DNA from 2 places in the Mesorhizobium sp. M0195 genome. Region 1 is predicted to be linked to the other one. Evidence: predicted binding sites of a transcription regulator. Region 1 holds the regulator's gene; the other holds the start of a gene.
What was found. Region 1 encodes LexA, which represses DNA repair genes until DNA is damaged. Its sites were predicted from a motif close to TGTTCNNNNTGTGTTCNG; they were not measured.
Positions count from the first base shown of each region.

Region 2: a site for LexA is predicted at 2,118-2,135, ahead of dnaE (DNA polymerase III subunit alpha). Genes of this name have one in related genera too.

Region 1 is NZ_JAMYSV010000018.1:81,541-87,051, reverse strand. Features, by position in the region: gene gltX (glutamate--tRNA ligase) at 1-775, opposite strand, end outside; gene NKJ12_RS25950 (ComEC/Rec2 family competence protein) at 872-3,337, shown strand; gene lexA (transcriptional repressor LexA) at 3,331-4,065, opposite strand; gene kynU (kynureninase) at 4,516-5,511, shown strand, end outside.
Region 2 is NZ_JAMYSV010000025.1:1,071-6,581, forward strand. Features, by position in the region: gene NKJ12_RS28085 (acetyl-CoA carboxylase biotin carboxylase subunit) at 1-1,979, shown strand, start outside; gene dnaE (DNA polymerase III subunit alpha) at 2,401-5,511, shown strand, end outside.

The sequences.
Region 1 (5,511 bases):
GGTAGCCCATGGCGCGATAGGCCTCGACGCCAAGCGCACCGTGCCGCTTCGACAGCTTGGCGCCGTCGGCACCGTGGATCAGCGGGATATGCGACATCGACGGCACCTCCCAGCCCATGGCCTGGTAGATTACGGTCTGGCGTGCGGCGTTGGTCAAATGATCGTCGCCGCGGATGATGTGGGTGATGCCCATGTCGTGATCGTCGACGACGACGGCATGCATGTAGGTCGGATTGCCGTCCGAGCGCAGAATAATGAAATCGTCGAGATCCTTGTTGGGAAAACGCACGTCGCCCTGGACGCGGTCATGCACCACCGTCTCGCCGTCTGTCGGCGCCTTGATGCGGATCGCCCCCTTGGCGCCGGGCGGCGCCTCCGACGGGTCGCGGTCGCGCCAGCGTCCGTCATAGCGGGGAGGCAGCCCCTTGGCCCGTGCGCTCTCGCGCATTGCTTCCAGCTCGGCAGGCGTCGCATAACAATAATAGGCCTTGCCCATGCGAACGAGCTCCTCGGCCACCTCGCGATGGCGCGGCGCACGCTCGAACTGCGACACCGGCTCACCGTCCCATGTCAGGCCAAGCCAGGAAAGCCCGTCGAGAATGGCTGCGGTTGCCGCATCGGTGGAGCGCTCGCGGTCGGTGTCTTCGATGCGCAGCAGCATCGTGCCGCCTGTGTGCTTGGCATACAGCCAGTTGAACAGCGCCGTGCGCGCGCCGCCAATATGCAGATAACCGGTGGGCGAGGGGGCAAAACGGGTGACGACCTTATCGGGCATGGAACTCTCAGGCGGGCCAAGGAAGTGGGTTTGCGGACTTTCGCGCGTTGCGCGTTCATGTAGCATAGGAGGTCGAGGGCGCAAGAGGCAGACCCGATGGCTGTGCGAGGCCGTGGTGCGGGCGAGGGCGAGGACGCTGGTAGCGGCGTCAGCGAACGCTTGCTGTTTGCCGCTCCCCCGCCTGCCCTGCCGGTATCGGCATTGCTGCCCGCTCCGCGCTTCGATGCTCCGTCGCTGCCGGCCAGCGACCCAGCAACGGTTCCGGTGCCTGCGTCCGAGCCCATCGTGCGCCTACGCCGGCGTTTCCGCCTCCCGTCACCATCCCGCATCCGCAACAGCGTAACCTCGGCAGCCGGCCTGGAACTCGACCGTGGCGTCGCCTTCCTGCTGGTGCCGGTGTTCCTCGCATGCGGGGTGGTCGTATATTTCGCGCTGTCGGTGGAGCCGGCCTTTCCGCAGCCGATCGCAATCGTGCTCCTCGCGGCCCTTTGTGCCGTCATCTCGCGGTCATGGCCCAGGACCCGCCTGTGCTTCATGGTGGCGCTGCTCTGCGCGCTTGGCGTGCTTGCCGCCAAGTTCGAGACCTGGCGTGTCGGGACGCATATGCTCGGTTCCGAAATCTCGACGCGGCTGACGGGTCGTGTCGTATCGTACGAGCCCATGGCGAGCGGCCGCATCAGACTGACAATCGATGTGATCTCAACCGCCAGGCCGACGCTGCGCTACATGCCGGAACGGGTCCGCATTTCGGCGATGAAGATACCGGCTGAGCTGGCCGCTGGTTCCGAGATCACCGGCTATGTGCGGCTGCTGCCGCCGACCGGCCCGGTGCGGCCCGACAGCTATGATTTCTCCTTCGACAGCTATTTCGCCGGTATCGGCGGCAGCGGCTTCTTTCTCGGCAATCCGAAAGTCGTGGCTTCGGGCAGCATGCCGCTTGCCGCGCGGCTTTCTTCCGCGATCGAAGACGCGCGCGAATCCATCGCCGACCATATCCGCAGCCGCATCGGCGGCGCCGAGGGCGAGATTGCTGCTGCGCTGATCGTTGGCGTGCGCGCCGGCATTCCCGAGGAGATCAACGAAGCGATGCGGCGTACAGGCATCTACCACATCATCTCCATCTCGGGGCTGCATATGGCGTTGGTCGCCGGCACCATCATGGCGCTGCTACGCGGCGCCTTTGCGCTGTTTCCCGACTTCTCATCGCGACGGCCGGTCAAGAAATATGCCGCAGCCGCCGCGCTTTTTTCGATTGCGGCCTACCTCGTCTTTTCCGGCATTGTGGTAGCGGCCGAACGCAGCTTCATCATGCTGGCGGTGATGCTTATCGCCGTGCTGTTCGACCGGGCCGCGCTCACCATGCGCAACCTGGCGATCTCGGCCATCGCGGTCATCGTGGTGTCGCCGCACGAGGTGGTCGGTCCGAGCTTCCAGATGTCCTTCGCCGCGACGGCGGCCCTTGTCGGCGCCTATGCCGGCTGGTCCGACTACCGCGCCGGCAGGGCCACCACGCCGCCGCCGCGGCGGTCGCCGCTACGCCTCGCCACGCGAAAGGTCCTGCTGGGCATGGGCGGCCTGGCGATGACCTCGATCATTGCAGGGAGCGCCACGGCGCTTTTCGCCATATGGCATTTCCAGCGCGTGGCGCCGCTCAGCCTGTTCGCCAATCTGGCCATCATGCCCATCGTCTCACTGGTCGTCATGCCCTTCGCCGTCCTCAGTGCGCTGGCGATGCCGTTCGGCGCGGATGGGCCTTTCCTATACGTGATGGGCAAAGGGCTGACGGCGATGATCGCCCTGTCCGGGTGGATCTCCGAGCGCTCGCCGATCGATGCGGTCGGACTGATTTCGCTGAGATCTGTCCTTTTGGTGACGATCGCCCTCGTCATTGCCAGCATGGCGACGACCTGGTTGCGGCTCGCGGCACTTCCTTTTGCGCTCGCCGGCTTGCTAACGACAACGCAGACGCGCGTACCCGACGTATTGATCTCGGAGGACGCACGGCTGGTCGCGCTGCCGATCGGCAGCGGTGAGCTCGCCGTCAACCGGGCACGCCCGAATGAGTTCACGATCGACAACTGGAAACGCGCGCTCACATCAGAGGCTATCGTCGCGCCGGAAACACCTGGAAAGAACGATCCGCAATTCGACATTGCCGATCCGGCCGACCTACCGCCGGGCATGCCGTTCATTTGCACGGACGGTCTCTGCCTCGCCAGGCATCCATCCGGCGCGATCATTGCGCAAGCCAAGGACCGCGATACCGCACGGCCAGCCTGCGCCTTCGCCAGCTTGATCGTCATCGACGACGCCACCGCCCATAATCCCTGCTACTACGACCGGCTGGTCCTCGTCGTCACCAAACGGCAACTGGCGCGCGCGGGAAGTGCGGCCGTCTATTTCGATCCACAAGCGGCAACACGCGCCGAAATCCGCTTCGCCGTCGAAAAATCATACCGGCCCTGGCACGTGCAGCGGAAATTTTCACGCGCGGCGCGCGGCCTGCCGCCATACCGCAGAGCCGACAATCCAAAAGCCGGCACCAAGGGCGCAACTCAGTAGCGGCGGATCAGCCCAACGAGCTTGCCCTGCACCTTGACCCTGTCTGGTCCGAAGATGCGCGTCTCGTAGGCCGGATTGGCGGCCTCCAGGGCGATCGAGGCGCCCTTGCGGCGGAACCGCTTCAGCGTCGCTTCCTCCTCGTCGACCAAGGCCACCACGATCTCACCGGGGCTCGCCGTATCGGCGTTGCGGATGATCACCGTGTCGCCGTCGAAAATGCCAGCCTCGATCATCGAATCGCCTTTGACCTCGAGCGCATAATGCTCGCCGCCCATGATCATATCCGGCGGCACCGAAATCGAATGCGTCTGGTGCTGGATAGCATCGATCGGCACACCAGCGGCGATGCGGCCCATTACCGGGATCGAAACGGCGGCGACGACATCGTCGTCATTGCCGGCTGCAGGGACGCGCGACGATGTGGGCTTGCCCTGCCGAGGGGCACCTTGCCCAAGACTGCCCTGGATGACACTCGGCGAGAACTTGCGTGCCGCATTGAGGCCGGGGGCGATCGAGTCAGGCAGGCGTAGTACCTCCAGCGCACGGGCCCGGTTGGGCAAACGGCGAATGAAGCCGCGCTCCTCCAGCGCCGTAATCAGTCGGTGGATTCCGGATTTGGAAGCCAGGTCGAGCGCTTCCTTCATCTCGTCGAAGGAAGGTGGGATACCGCTTTCCTTCAACCTTTCGTGGATGAACATAAGCAGTTCGTGTTGTTTGCGTGTCAGCATAGCGACCCCCAACAGAATCAGAAAACAAACCCAGAACAGACACTATCTGTTCCAGTTGTGTTCCGCAACTGTTTAAAGTTTAATGAATGCGTTAAGGCTCGGGAAACAAACGACGTCCCCTACCGGCGTACCGTATTTTCACCGCCGCGAGCCTCATCCCCTTGATTCTGCTTTCGTTTGCGCCGTTCTGGCCTCCTTGAAGGCGGCACTGGCATCGGCCGTCGGTCGGCAAAGGGCACGGAATTGAACCCGTATCGACTGGTGCTGTTTGGTCAATGCACCGTGAACGAAACGAACTCAAAACGCCAACCTCGGGCTAACTCCAGGTTTCCACCGCCTGGTCAGGCTGCTTCTCGCCGGTGGAGCCTTGCTACGCGCTACCCGGTAATGGAAGAACAGTTGATGCGTGTCCGGCGTTGCGTTGGATTTTTTTGAGGGAGCAGGCAAATCATGACGGGAATTCCCGATCTCGTGGCCGTAAAGGCGATGGATGCCGCGGATCCGCTGCGCGCGATGCGCGACCGCTTTGTGTTGCCGCAAGGAGTGATCTATCTCGACGGCAATTCGCTAGGAGCTGCTTCACGTGCCGCCTTCGATGAATTGCGCAAGGCCGCGACCGAAGAATGGTCGCATGATCTCATCCGCGCATGGAACACGGCCCGCTGGTTCAACATGCCGCTTGAACTTGGCGACCAGCTCGGGCGCCTGATCGGTGCCGCGGTCGGCCAGACGGTGGTCTGCGACACGACGTCGGTCAACATCTACAAGCTGCTGCACGCGGCCATGGCCATGCGACCGGAGCGGCAGGCCATCGTCGCCGAGGGAGATAGTTTTCCGACAGACCTCTACATGGCTGAGGGTGTGGTTTCGACGCGAAAAGATGCGCTGCTGCGCCTCTCGGGGGTCGACGCGCCGACCATCGAGGAGCTGATCGACGATCGCACCGCCGTGGTGCTGGTCAATCACGTCAACTACAAATCGGGCGAACTGCGCGACATGCCGGCTCTGACGCGCACGGCCCAGGAAGCCGGGGCGATGATCGTCTGGGATCTCTGCCACACCGCTGGCGCGATGCCAGTCGAGCTCGACAAAGCAAACGCCGATTTTGCCGTTGGCTGCACCTATAAATATCTGAATGGCGGCCCGGGCGCGCCTGCCTTCATCTATGCGGCTGAGCGGCATCTTTCCGACATCCAGCAGCCGCTCACCGGCTGGTGGGGCCATGCACGACCCTTCGCCTTCGAGCCAGGCTATGCGGCCGGCACCGGCATCCGCCGGTTTCTGTGCGGCACCCAGCCGATCCTTTCGATGCGCACGCTGAAGGGCGCGCTCGACATCTGGGACGATGTCGACATGACTGCGGTGCGCAAGAAGAGCATCGCACTGGCCGATCTGTTCATCGAGCTTGTCGAGGCAAAGTGCGGCACTTACGGCCTCACGCTCGAA
Region 2 (5,511 bases), on a different contig from region 1:
GCGAGATCGCCTGCCGCGTGATCAAGACGGCGCGCAAGATGGGCATCGTCACCGTCGCGGTCTATTCCGATGCCGACCGCGACGCCGTGCATGTCGAAATGGCCGACGAGGCGGTGCATATCGGGCCTTCGCCGGCCGCGCAAAGTTATCTGGTCCCGGAAAAGATCATCGCCGCCTGCAAGGCCACAGGAGCAGAGGCCGTGCATCCCGGCTACGGTTTCCTGTCCGAGCGGGCATCCTTCTGCGAAGCGTTGGAGCAGGAAGGCATCGTCTTTATTGGCCCGAAGCCCAAGGCCATCAAGGCGATGGGCGACAAGATCGAATCGAAGAAGTTCGCCAATACGGCCAAGGTGTCGACGGTGCCCGGCTGGCTCGGCGTCGTCGAGAACGCCGCCCATGCCGAAAGAATAGCCGGCGAAATCAGCTATCCCGTGATGATCAAGGCTTCGGCCGGCGGCGGTGGCAAGGGCATGCGCATCGCCTGGAGCAAGGCAGAGGTGCGCGACGGCTTCGACCGGGCGCGGTCGGAGGCCAAAAGCTCGTTCGGCGATGACCGCGTCTTCATCGAAAAGTTCATCGTCGATCCGCGCCATATCGAAATCCAGGTGCTCGCCGACGCGCATGGCAACACGCTCTATCTCGGCGAGCGCGAATGCTCGATTCAGCGCCGCAACCAGAAGGTCGTGGAGGAGGCGCCGTCGCCGTTCCTCGACGCCAAGACCCGCAAAGCCATGGGCGAGCAGTCGGTGGCGCTGGCCAAGGCCGTCGACTACCAGAGCGCCGGCACGGTCGAGTTCATCGTCGACAGCGACAAGAACTTCTATTTTCTGGAAATGAACACGCGGCTGCAGGTCGAGCATCCGGTGACGGAGCTCATCACCGGCATCGACCTGGTCGAGCAGATGATCTGCGTGGCGGCAGGCGAAAAGCTCGCCATCAAGCAGAGCGACGTCAAGCTGAACGGCTGGGCGGTGGAAAGCCGCCTCTATGCCGAAGATCCGTATCGCAACTTTCTGCCGTCGATCGGCAGGCTGACGAAATACCGGCCGCCGAAAGAGGGAAAATTCGGCGAAATCGTCATCCGCAACGATACCGGCGTTACCGAGGGCTCGGAAATCTCGATGTTCTACGACCCGATGGTCGCCAAGTTGTGCACCTGGGCGCCGACGCGGCTGGCGGCGATTGATGCGATGTCGGAAGCGCTGGACAGTTTCGTCGTCGACGGCATCGAGCACAACATACCGTTCCTGGCGGCGCTGATGCAGCATCCGCGCTGGCGGGAAGGGCGGCTATCGACGGCGTTCATCGCCGAGGAGTATCCCGACGGCTTCGCGCCCATTGTGCCAGACGCCGAGGAGAAAGCGGTGCTGGCCGCGATTGCCACCGCGGTGGAACTGCTGCGCCGCGACCGGCTCGACCGGCTGGGCGGGCGGCTGGCGCCGCATTCCGGCGCCTTGAAACGCGATTGGGTGGTGAAGATCGGCCCGGACTATCTTTCGGTCGCCATCGTCGAAGGGATGATTTCCATTCCGATGGAGCTCGACCTCACAATCGACGGCAAGGCACTGACCGTGAACTCCGACTGGCGGCCGGGCGATCTCATCTGGCGCGGCACGGTCGGCGGCCGCAAGGTCGCGGCGCAGGTCAGGCCGGTGCTGAACGGGTTCCGCATCGCCTGGAAAGGCATCTCGGTGACAGCCCGCGCCATGCTGCCGCGCACCGCCGAACTCGAAAGGCTGATGCCGGAAAAAGTGGCGCCGGATACCTCGAAGATGCTGCTTTGCCCGATGCCTGGCCTCGTCGTGTCGATCGCCGTTGCCGAGGGGCAGGAGGTCAAGGCCGGCGAGACGCTTGCCGTGGTCGAAGCGATGAAGATGGAGAACGTGCTGCGCGCCGAGCGCGACCTCATCGTCTCGAAGCTCAACGCCAAGCCCGGCGACAGCCTTGCCGTCGATGCGGTGATCATGGAATTCGCGTGAGGCTGTAATCTGCTTGAGGTTGGTGGGACAAAGGGGAGCGAAGGAACGCGATCCTGCAATTGGTTGAGCACGCTTGCTTGAGGAGGGACAAGGCGAGGGGCGTGCGGAATTCGGTTTTTTTGCCCTCACAACGTATTTTGTTCTTGCTTTGTGCCGGCAGCTATGCTACTAATCTGAGTATAGTGCTAAATGGCTCCAACGACCCGCCCGCTGTGGCGGGTTTTGTATTTCCGGCCTGAGGTTGGCGGGACGGCGCCCCTCTCTGTCCTGCCGGACATCTCCCCACGAGGGGGGAGATCGGCAGCTTCGGCGGTTGCTCTAAACGTCCAAAGCTCCAATCGCTTCTGCTGGACTCATGTTATCTGCTGCCGGACAATACATCTTGATCGACTGAGTCCCTGTGAGGCGGCGCGAAAAAACCATGGCGGATGAGAGACTTCCACGCGATCCCTTGCTGCGCGAGGCCTATGCAAAGGCATCGCGGGCAGAGGCGGCGGCGCGTCGGTTCATTCATCTGCGCGTGCATTCGGCCTATTCGCTACTCGAAGGTGCCTTGCAGCTCGGCAAGATCGTCGGCCATGCGGTGCAGGACGAATGCCCGGCAATCGCCGTCACGGACACCAACAATCTGTTCGGTGCGCTGGAATTCGCGCAAAAGGCAGTGAAGGACGGCATCCAGCCGATCATCGGCTGCCAGATCGACCTCGCCTTTTCCGGTGAGGCGAACGACAGCCAGCGCGACCGCAGGCGGCAGGGGCCGGAGATGCGGCCGGTGGTGCTGATCGCCGCCACCGAGGCCGGCTACGGCAATCTGGTCAGGCTGGTCAGCCGCGTCTACCTCGAGACACCGCCCGGAGAGGCGGTGCATCTGACGAGCGAGATGCTGCAAGGCCATTCCGACGGTCTGATCTGCCTTACCGGCGGGCCGCGCGGTCCGATCGGCAATGCCTTGAAAGAGGACCGCCGTGAACTCGCCGAGACCCGGCTGCTGGCGCTCAAGGGCCTGTTCGGCGACCGGCTCTATGTCGAACTGGAACGGGTCTCCGGCTACGACCGCGCGATCGAGCAGTCGTCGGTCGATCTCGCCTACCGCCACGATCTGCCGCTGGTTGCCACCAACGAAGCGTTTTTCTTCTCTCGTGAAGACTATGAGGCGCATGACGCCCTGATCGCCATCGCCGAAGGCTCCGTGGTTGCGGCCGATAATCGCCGCCGCCTGTCGCCCGACAATTTCCTGAGAAGCCAGGCCGACATGGCGAGGCTGTTCGCCGACCTGCCGGAAGCGATCGACAACACCGTCGAGATCGCACTGCGCTGCTCCTACTATCCGAAGACACGAAACCCGATCCTGCCGCGCTTTGCCGGCCGCGATGTCGCCGACGCCGATGCGGCGGTCAAGGCGGAGGCGCAGGAGCTTGCCAGGCAGGCGCATGAAGGACTGGAGGCGCGGCTGGCGGCGCACGGGCCGACGCCCGGCTATACAGTCGAGCAATATCGCGAGAGGCTGGATTTCGAGCTCGGGGTCATCGAGAAGATGAAATATCCCGGCTATTTCCTGATCGTTGCCGACTTCATTAAATGGGCCAAGGCGCAAGGCATTCCGGTCGGCCCGGGCCGCGGATCAGGCGCCGGCTCGCTGGTCGCGTATTCGACGACCATCACCGACATCGATCCGCTGCGTTTTTCGCTGCTGTTCGAGCGCTTCCTCAATCCCGATCGCGTGTCGATGCCCGACTTCGACATCGACTTCTGCCAGGACCGGCGCGAGGAGGTCATCCGCTACGTCCAGCAGAGATACGGCCGCGACCAGGTCGGCCAGATCATCACCTTCGGTACCCTGCAGGCGCGCGCCGTGCTGCGCGACGTCGGCCGCGTGCTGCAGATGCCTTACGGGCAGGTTGACAAGCTGAGCAAGATGGTGCCGTCGAACCCGGCCAATCCGGTCAAGCTCGCCGACGCCATCGCCAACGAGCCGCGCTTTGCCGAGGAGGCCGAGCGCGAGCCGATCGTACAGACGCTGCTCGACACGGCGCAGAAGCTGGAAGGTCTGTACCGTCACGCCTCGACTCATGCCGCCGGCATCGTCATCGGCGACCGGCCGCTGTCGGAACTGGTGCCGATGTACCGCGATCCGCGCTCGGACATGCCGGTCACCCAGTTCAACATGAAATATGTCGAGCAGGCCGGGCTGGTGAAGTTCGACTTCCTTGGCCTGAAGACGCTGACCGTGCTGGACAGGGCGGTCAAGCTGATCCGCCGCCGCGGCATCGAGATCGATCTCGCCCACATTCCGCTCGACGACCCAGAAACCTACGCCATGCTGTCGCGCGGCGAAGTGGTCGGCGTGTTCCAGGTGGAAAGTGCCGGCATGCGCAAGGCGCTGATCGGCATGCGGCCCGACTGTATCGAGGACATTATCGCGCTCGTTGCGCTCTACCGGCCGGGGCCGATGGAGAACATCCCGACCTACAACGCCAGAAAGCACGGCGAGGAGGAGATGGCGTCGATCCACCCGAAGATCGACCATCTCGTCAAGGAGACGCAAGGCGTCATCGTCTACCAGGAACAGGTGATGCAGATTGCGCAGGAGCTCTCCGGCTATTCGCTGGGCGAAGCCGATCTGCTGCGCCGCGCCATGGGCAAGAAGATCCGCGCCGAGATGGACAAGCAGCGCGAGCGCTTTGTTTCGGGCGCGGTCGAGCGCGGCGTCGGCAAGCCGCAAGCCGACTTCATCTTCGACCTGCTGGCAAAGTTTGCCGACTACGGTTTCAACAAATCGCATGCCGCCGCCTATGCCGTCGTCTCCTACCAGACCGCCTATCTGAAGGCGCATTACCCCGTCGAATTCCTGGCGGCATCGATGACGCTCGACATGGGCAATACGGACAAGCTCGCCGATTTCCGCCAGGATGCGCTGCGCCTCGGCATCGAGGTGGTGGCGCCGTCGGTGATGACGTCGTTCCGGGATTTCGAGGTCGGCGAGAACCGCATCTTCTATTCGCTGGCCGCGCTCAAAGGCGTCGGCGACGCCGCAGTCGAGCACATCGTCGCCACGCGCGGCGAAAAACCGTTCAAGAGCCTCGCCGATTTCTGCGAAAGGGTCGATCCGAAGATCGTCGGCAAACGTGTCTTCGAGAGCCTGATCATGGCCGGCGCGCTCGACTGCTTCGGTCTCGACCGGGCGGCGATGATGGCCGGCGTCGAGCGGATGATGGGGCTGGCGTCCTTGGCGCAGCAGAATGCCGTCACCGGCCAGCACGACATCTTTGGCGCCTCGCTGGGCGCACAGTCGCAGGCACTCAACTTGCCGGCGACCGACCCCTGGCTCGCCGCCGACCGCCTGCACCGCGAGTTCCAGGTGGTCGGGTTCTATCTCTCGGCGCATCCGCTCGACGAATACAAGGCGGCGCTGCAGAAAATGCGGGTGCAGACCTGGGCCGAATTCTCGGCCGCCGTCAAACGCGGTGCGGCCGCCGGCCGGCTCGCCGGTACCGTCACCACCAAGCAGGAACGCAAGACGCGCACCGGCAAC